Catenuloplanes indicus: one gene and its partner. Each later gene encodes a partner of the first gene's protein in a complex. Links are inferred from orthologs where the notes say so. Each region holds a gene or a part of one and is shown on either strand. Other genes may lie near its edges.

Region 1 (4,820 bases):
GGCGTCGATGAAGAAGACCAGCGACGGCGGCAGCTGGAGGGCCTGGCAGGCCGCGATGAAGAACTCCTTGGCCGGCTTGTGCGTGCCGACCACGGACGAGTTGACCACCACGTCGACCTCGCCGGTCAGGCCGAGCGCGTCCAGGTCGGCGGGGAGCGCGTCGGTGCCGTTCGTGGCTATGCCGACCGGCAGGCCGGCGGCGCGGACGTCGCGCAGGAACGCCAGCACGTCCGGGTCGACGGTGCCGCGTTCGGCCTGCCACTCCCCGACGGCCGCGCGGGCCCGCTCCGGACCGCCGGCCGCGAACGTCAGCTCGTCCGCGACGACGGACATCCACTGTGCGTGCGACACCTCGCCGACCAGCGCGGGCTGCATGCGCCCCCACACGGTCGCGGTGTCCCGGAGACGGCCGGGCTCCATCCCGTACCGTTGCTCGATCTCAAGGATCTTGATCTCCGGTACGTGCCGGAGCACGCCGTCCAGGTCGACGAGCAGGGCACGTGCCCGCTGTCTACGCATCCGCACTCTCCTTGACGAGCTTCTGACTGATGACCTCGGTGACGCCGGCGCGCATGGTGATGCCGTAGAGCGCGTCCGCGACCTCCATGGTCCGCTTCTGGTGGGTGATGATGATCAGCTGCGAACGCTCCCGAAGCTGCTCGAACAGCGTGATCAGGCGGCCCAGGTTCACGTCGTCCAGTGCGGCCTCGACCTCGTCCATGATGTAGAACGGGCTGGGGCGGGCCCGGAAGATCGCACAGAGCATGGCGACCGCGGTGAGCGATCGCTCGCCGCCGGACAGCAACGACAGCCGCTTGATCTTCTTGCCGGGCGGGCGTGCCTCGACCTCGACGCCGGTGGTGAGCATGTCCTCCGGGTCGGTCAGGATCAGCCGGCCCTCGCCGCCCGGGAAGAGCACCTGGAACACGTGCTCGAACTCGCGCGCGGTGTCCTCGAACGCGGACGTGAAGACCTCCAGGATCCGGTCGTCCACGTCCTTGACCACGGTGAGCAGGTCCTTGCGGGTGGCCTTGAGGTCCTCCAGCTGGTCGGAGAGGAACTTGAACCGCTCCTCCAGCGCGGCGAACTCCTCCAGCGCCAGCGGGTTGACCTTGCCCAGCAGCGTCAGGTCGCGTTCCGCCTTGGCCGCGCGCTTCTCCTGCGTGGGGCGGTGGAACGGCACCGGCTCCGGCACCGGCTTGCCGTCCTTCTCCGCGGCGGCGACGTCGGCCTGGCTCGGCGGCACCGGGTTCTGCGGGCCGTACTCGGTGGTCAGCGTCTCGACGTCGAGCGAGAAGTCCTCGGCCGCCTTCGCCTCCAGCTGCTCCAGGCGCAGGCGCTGCTCCGCGCGGGCCACCTCGTCCCGGTGCACCTCGCTGGTCAGCCGCTCCAGTTCGCCGGAGAGCTGCTTGGCGACCGAGCGCACCTCCTGCAACTCGGCCTCGCGCGCGGACCGGGTGGCGGCGATCTCGTCGCGGCTCTGCGCGGCCGTCTCCAGCGACGCGACGATCCTGGCCAGCGCCTGGCCCGCGCCGGTCACGACGGCTCGGGCGATCGCCGCACCACGGGCGCGGGCCGCCTTGCGAGCGGCCGCGCGTTCCCGGGCCGCGCGTTCCGCGTTCGCCTGCCGGAGCAGCGAGTCGGCCCGGCCGGAGATGGACGACACCCTTTCCTCGGCGGTACGGACGGCGAGCCGGACCTCCATCTCGTTCTGCCGGGCCTGGGGCACGCTCGCGGCCAGTATGTCGCGCTCCTCGGTGGACGGTTCCTCGTCGAGCGGCATCTCCTCCGCGACGCGCAGCCGTTCCTCCAGTTCTTCGAGGCGCATCAGGTCCTGCTCGCGGGCCTGCTCGGCCTTGGCGCGGGACGCGGCGAGCCGTTCCGTCTCGGCCTTGGCGGACCGCGCGGCGGCGCCCAGCTCGGCCAGCCGGCGGGCGGCCGCGTTGCGCTGGCTCTCCGCCTCGCGCTTGGCCGCGGCCGCGACCTGCACCGCTTCCTTCTTCCCCGCGACGTCCTCCCGGGCTTCCCCGAGCTCCGCGCGGAGGCCCGCGATCGTCTCCTCGGCCGCCTCCCGGTTCGCCTTCGCCTCGTCGACCGCGGCCTGCACCTCGATGTAGCTGACCGCCTTGCCGGAGCCACCGGCGGCCGCGAAGGCGCCGAGCACGTCGCCCTCGGGCGTGACCGCGCGCAGCTCCGGGTTGCCGGCCGCGACGCGGGCCGCGGACTCCAGGTCGGGTACGAAAACCACGTCGCGAAGCGCCCGGTGTACCGCGGGCCGCACCTGCTCCGCGCAGGTGATCAGGTCGGGGGCCCAGAGCGCGCCGTCCGGCAGCGCGGGCCGCAGCGCGTCGAGCGAGCCCAGGTCGCCGGGGCCGGCCTCGCCCGCGACCAGCATCGCGGCCCGGCCGGCGTCGGCGATCTTGAGGGTGCGCATCGCCTCGACGGCCTCATCCACACCGGCCACCGCGACCGCGTCGGCCAGCACGCCGAGCGCGGCGGCGAGCGCGGCCTCGTGACCCGGGCGCACGCTCAGCATGCCGGCCAGGCTGCCCAGCAGGCCCGGTACCTGCCCGGCCTTGGCGAGCAGCGCGCCGGCGCCGTCCTTGCGCTTGAGGCCCATGGCGAGGGCCTCCTCGCGCGCCTTCCAGCTGGCCGCGTCCTTCTCCGCCGAGCGCTCGGCCTCGGAGAGCCGGCGGACCACGGCGGACGCGGCGTCGTGCGCGGCGACCGCCTCGGCGTGCCGGGCGTCGAGGTCCGCGTTGTCCCGGTCGGCCTCGGTCGACTCGGCGGAGACCGCGTCCACCGCGGCCTGGGCCCGCTCGGCGCGCTCGGCCGCGTCGGTGTGCGCGGCGACCAGGCGGGAGATCTCCTCCTGCGCGGTGGACGACCGGGCCTGGGCCGCGTTGACCTGGCCGGTCAGCTTCGCCAGACCCTCCCGGCGGTCGGCGATGGCCTTCGCGGCGGTACGCAGCGCGCGCTCCGCGTCCGCGAGCTGGCGCTCCATCTCCTGCCGGGCCTCGATCGCCTCGGCCAGCCGGGCCTTGTCCTCCTCCAGCGCCTCGCGGAGCTCCTCCTCCTGCGCGCGGACCTCCTCGGCCTGCGCCTCCAGCATCTCCGGGTCGCGGCCGGGCCGCTCCTCCTCGCCGGGCGCGGACAGGTGCCGCAGCCGCTCACCGGCCAGCTGCTCGGTGGAGCGGAACCGCTCCTGCAGCGCGGACAGCTTGTACCAGGCGTCCTGCGCGGCCGCGAGCAGCGGCGCGTCCTCCGCGTGCGCGGCCTCCAGCGCGGCGAGCCGGCGCTGGGCGATCTCGTTCTCCTTCTCCAGCTCGCCGCGGCGGGTGCGGAGCGCGGCCTCGTCCGCGATCTCCTTCTCCAGCGTGGTGCGCAGCGTGGTGAGGTCGTCGGCGAGCAGCCGGAGCCGGGCGTCGCGCAGGTCGGACTGGATGCCGGCGGCGCGGCGGGCCACCTCGGCCTGCCGGCCGAGCGGCTTGAGCTGGCGGCGCAGCTCCGCGGTCAGGTCGGTCAGCCGGTTCAGGTTGACCTGCATGGCGTCCAGCTTGCGGATCGCCTTCTCTTTCCGCTTGCGGTGCTTGAGCACACCGGCCGCCTCCTCGATGAACGAGCGGCGGTCCTCCGGTTTCGCATGCAGCATGCTGTCCAGCCGGCCCTGGCCGACGATGATGTGCATCTCGCGGCCGATGCCGGAGTCGGAGAGCAGTTCCTGGATGTCGAGCAGCCGGCAGCCGTTGCCGTTGATCTCGTACTCGGACTCACCGGAGCGGAACATCCGGCGGGTGATCGAGACCTCGGTGTAGTCGATCGGCAGCGCGCCGTCCGTGTTGTCGATCGTGAGCGTGACCTCGGCGCGGCCCAGCGGCGCGCGACCGGCCGTACCGGCGAAGATCACGTCTTCCATCTTGCCGCCGCGCAGCGCCTTCGCGCCCTGCTCGCCGAGCACCCAGGCGATCGCGTCCACGACGTTGGACTTGCCGGAGCCGTTCGGGCCCACCACACAGGTGATGCCGGGCTCCAGGCGCATGGTGGTCGCGCTGGCGAACGACTTGAAGCCCTTCACCGTCAGGCTCTTGAGATGCACGAATCCGTATCCTCACCCCGGCGCCCCGCCGCAGGGAGGCCGGCGGGCAAGCGATTCCGCAGGGTAACCCGCGGTAGACGAGCATCACGCGGCGCCCTCGTCCCCGCCGCTGCCCCGAGTGGTCAACGAGCAGGCCAGGCTCTCGGGAACGTCTCACGCTAGCCGCTGAAACGCCCCCAGACAAAGGGCTGCGCGCCGCCACGAAGAGTGTGTGTCGGCGCGCTCAGGGATTCTGTTGTTCCATTCGGGCGTACCCGGTGGGGGCGTTACTGCTGTGGGCGCCGGCGGGCCGACGCCCGGGAATCAGGTCAGCGCCGGTTCGCGCAGACTCAGCAGATCGTCCGCCTCGGCGGCGGCAGCGGCGAGCCGATCGTTGTCGGCACGCAACCGCGTGATCTCGAACTCCAGTGCCTGCACCGTGGCACGCAGACGGGTGACCTCGTCGACGAGGCGCCGGTCTTGCGCCATGCCGACGTGGCCGTAGAGGGCCTTCGCCATTTCTGTCTCCTCATAATGCGCTGCCGGAAAGGCCGGCCAACGCGCGCCCAGCAAATCGCGACTCCACGCTCATGGGCACACACGGGCGTGATCGGGCGCGACTGGCGACACCTCCATAGTCCGCCGAGCCGCCAAAAGAGTCAAGCGCGGCGTGTCCCGCGCCACGTCGATCACGCCCGGTAATTAGCATTTTGCGGACGGTCCGACGGTTCTTAGGTCTTCCCTA
Region 2 (3,103 bases), 1.5 Mb from region 1 along the record:
GCCGTCGTTCTCAGGCATCGGTGACGATCTCTTCCACATTGTCCGGCAGGAACGGCGCGAGCGGGGGGAGCTGCGCGACCGAGTCGATGCCGAGTTTCTCGAGAAACAGGGTGGTGGTCTTGTAGAGGTAGGCGCCGGACACGTCCGCGCCGCACTCCTCGACAAGCCCCCGGGTGACAAGCGTACGCATCACGCCGTCACAGTTCACACCGCGGATGGCGGAGACCTGTGACCTGCTGCACGGCTGCTTGTAGGCGACGACCGCGAGCGTCTCCAGCGCGGCCTGCGTCAGCCGCGCGGTCTGCCCGTCCAGCACGAACCGTTCGACGTACGCCGCGTACTCCGGACGGGTGTACAGCCGCCAGCCGCCGGCCACCCGCCGCAGGTCGAAGCCGTGCCCGCGATCGGTGTACTCGCCGGACAGCAGGTACAGCATCTGCGTCACCCGCTCGGTGGGCTGCTCCAGCACCTGGGACAGCATCACCTCGGCGACCGGCTCGTCCACGACCAGCAGGATCGCCTCCAGCGCGCCGCGCAGTTCCGCGTCGTCGATCAGCGACACCGGATCCGGTTCCGGCTCCGCCGGCTTGGGCTTCGCCCGCCGGCGCTTCGGCGCGGCCCGCGCCTCCGATGCCGCCCCGCCGGCCACCTCCGCCGTCGTGTCCTGCGGCTTCGACTTCTGCAGGGGTACGGCGGCCGCGCGCGACGGCTCGGTCTCCGAGACCGGCGGGGACGCCCCGTCACCGACGGTGGCGCTCGCCCCCGGCACCCGCTCCGGGCCGTCGCCGGTGACCGGCTCGGCCACATCGCCGGAACCGGGCACGGACCCGTCCCCGGCGGGCGGCTCCGTGGCAGCCGCCCCGGCGCGCACACCGGCGGCCTCGTCAGCACCCACACCGGCGTCGCCCGCGGGCCGGACGGCGGGGTCCGCGGCGCGCGCGTCCGTACCCTCGGGGGCCGGCCGGTCTTGATCGTCGGCTGCGGGCGGCTTCGGGCGGTCCCAGGGCGGGACCCACGCGGCCGCCGCGTCCGCCAGCGATCCGCGCTCGTCCTCGCTGGTCACGCCCCGTCCTCCGTTTCCTGCGCCGCGCCCGGCCGGACCGGGTCGTCCTTGGCCGTGTCCACGTCCTTCGTGCCCTCGTAGTCGTCGACCTGCAGATCGACGTCCTCGTCGCCGCCGGTCCACTTCACGGTCAGCACGCCCAGCGACTCCGGCTGCGCGAACTCGACCAGGCCCTCCCGGTAGAGCTCCAGCAGTGCCAGGAACCGGGCCACCATCTCCAGCGTGTTCTCGCAGTCCGCGCAGAGCACGTCGAACGTGGCGATCCCGGCGCGGCGCAGCATCTTCTGCACGATGTCCGCGTGCTCGCGTACGTTGACCCGCACCTGGTGGATGTGGTGCACCGCGACGGTCGGCGGGATCTTCGGCGTGAACGCCTTGATCGCTATCTTGAGTATCCGGTCCGGCCCGAAGCCGAAGATCAGGTCGGGCAGCGCCTCCGCGTACCGTGGCTCCAGGCTGACCGCGCGCGGGTAGCGCCGGGCGCCGTCGCGCTCCAGATCCGCGATGACCGCGGACGCCTCCTTGTACGCCTTGTACTGCAGCAGCCGGGCGAAGAGCAGGTCACGGGCCTCGAGGAGCGCCAGGTCCTCCTCGTTCTCCACCTCGGCCGCGGGCAGCAGCCGGGCCGCCTTCAGGTCCAGCAGCGTGGCCGCGATGATCAGGAACTCACTGGTCTCGTCCAGGTCCCAGTCGTCGCCCATCGCCCGGATGTACGCGATGAACTCGTCCGTGACCGTGTGCAGCGCGATCTCGGTGACGTCCAGCTTGTGCTTGCCGATCAGCTGGAGCAGCAGGTCGAACGGACCCTCAAAATTGTGCAACCGAACCCGGAAACCGCTGGTGGTCTCCACGGTCTCCTGCGTCGGCCCGTCCGTCATCGGCTGACCGTAGCCGGACGTGTCATCTCCGGGCTGTGCAGAATCCGACCCGGTGACGTGATCGACGCTCACCAGGCCCAGATCCCCAGCAGCGGCGTGCCGATCGGATTGAGCAACACCCAGGCCAGCCCGCCGAACGGGAAGATCTGCAGCAGGAAGAGCAGCACCACACCGATGTTCTTGTCGACCAGCCACAGCCGGGCGCTCTGGGCGGATGTGCCGGGCCGCTTCAGGCTGCACCAGAGCAGGCCCCAGCCGTCCAGCGGCGGCAGCGGAATCAGGTCGAACAGCGCGAACGTGAACAGACCGATCCCGATCGCCGCGGTGATCTCCGCGCCGATGCCGGCCGGGTCGGTGCCCAGCGACATAGGCAGGCCGAGCTTCACGTTCAGCGGCCCGACCGCGGACATCAGCGCCCGGTAGTCCGGGAAGCCGAGCGCGAACCCGAGCAGCACGAGCTGGGACAGCACGAACACGGAGACCGGCCCGGCCGCGTAGACGATCGCCTTGCGCCCGCGCCCGCGATAGGACGGCAGGTCGTCGACCTCGAGGCCCTTGCCCCAGCCCATGCCGCCGATCAGGCAGGCGACCACGCCGAACACGTCGAAGTCGTGTCGCGGCTGGAACGCGATCCGGGTGCGCCGCTGTTCGAGGCCCGTCGCCCGGATCGCCAGCCGGATCGCCGTCGCGCGCACCACGACGGCCAGCAGGAACGAGAGCGCGAAGCCGATGAATGCGACCGGCGTGGCGAGAGCGAAGAGCACCGGCGCCTATCCGCGCTCGGCCTGGGCCGCGATGACCTCTCGGGCCAGCTGGCGGTAGTTGCGGGCGCCGGAGGACGCCGGGTCGAGCGAGGTGATCGGCGCACCGGCCACGGTCGACTCCGGGAACTTCACGGTCTTCGTGATCACGGTCTGGTACACCTTGTCGCCGAACGCCTCCACGACGCGCTGCAACACCTGGCGGCAGTGCGTGGTGCGGGAGTCGTACATGGTGGCGAGGATGCCCTCCAGCTCCAGGTCGAAGTTCAGCCGCTCGCGCACCTTGTCGATCGTGTCGAGCAGCAACGCCACACCGCGGAGGCTGAAGAACTCGCACTCCAGCGGGATCAGGACACCGTGCGCGACGGTGAGGGCGTTTATCGCGAGCAGGCCGAGCGAGG

What was found. Proteins that work in one complex are often made in the same cells at the same time.
Region 2: the proteins of smc (region 1) and J2S42_RS34595 are in contact, whole or in part, in a crystal structure (PDB 3ZGX), measured with the Bacillus subtilis proteins. The link is inferred for Catenuloplanes indicus from one-to-one orthologs.

Annotation. Positions count from the first base shown.
Region 1 is NZ_JAUSUZ010000001.1:6,301,432-6,306,251, reverse strand. Bases 312-4,455 are described here. They hold smc (chromosome segregation protein SMC), read right to left. Parts: upstream 4,097-4,455; coding sequence 512-4,096; downstream 312-511. Other genes in these bases: J2S42_RS28600 (hypothetical protein), read right to left, coding at 4,400-4,455; J2S42_RS28610 (HAD family hydrolase), read right to left, coding at 312-519. Also shown: more of J2S42_RS28610, read right to left, coding at 1-311; more of J2S42_RS28600, read right to left, coding at 4,456-4,594. UniProt on the Bacillus subtilis protein: Required for chromosome condensation and partitioning.
Region 2 is NZ_JAUSUZ010000001.1:7,761,468-7,764,570, reverse strand. Bases 1-2,765 are described here. They hold J2S42_RS34595 (segregation and condensation protein A), read right to left. Parts: upstream 1,942-2,765; coding sequence 1,060-1,941; downstream 1-1,059. Other genes in these bases: J2S42_RS34585 (ParA family protein), read right to left, coding at 2,712-2,765; J2S42_RS34590 (zinc metalloprotease), read right to left, coding at 2,010-2,705; scpB (SMC-Scp complex subunit ScpB), read right to left, coding at 11-1,063; J2S42_RS34605 (pseudouridine synthase), read right to left, coding at 1-39. Outside these bases: more of J2S42_RS34585, read right to left, coding at 2,766-3,103. UniProt on the Bacillus subtilis protein: Participates in chromosomal partition during cell division. May act via the formation of a condensin-like complex containing Smc and ScpB that pull DNA away from mid-cell into both cell halves.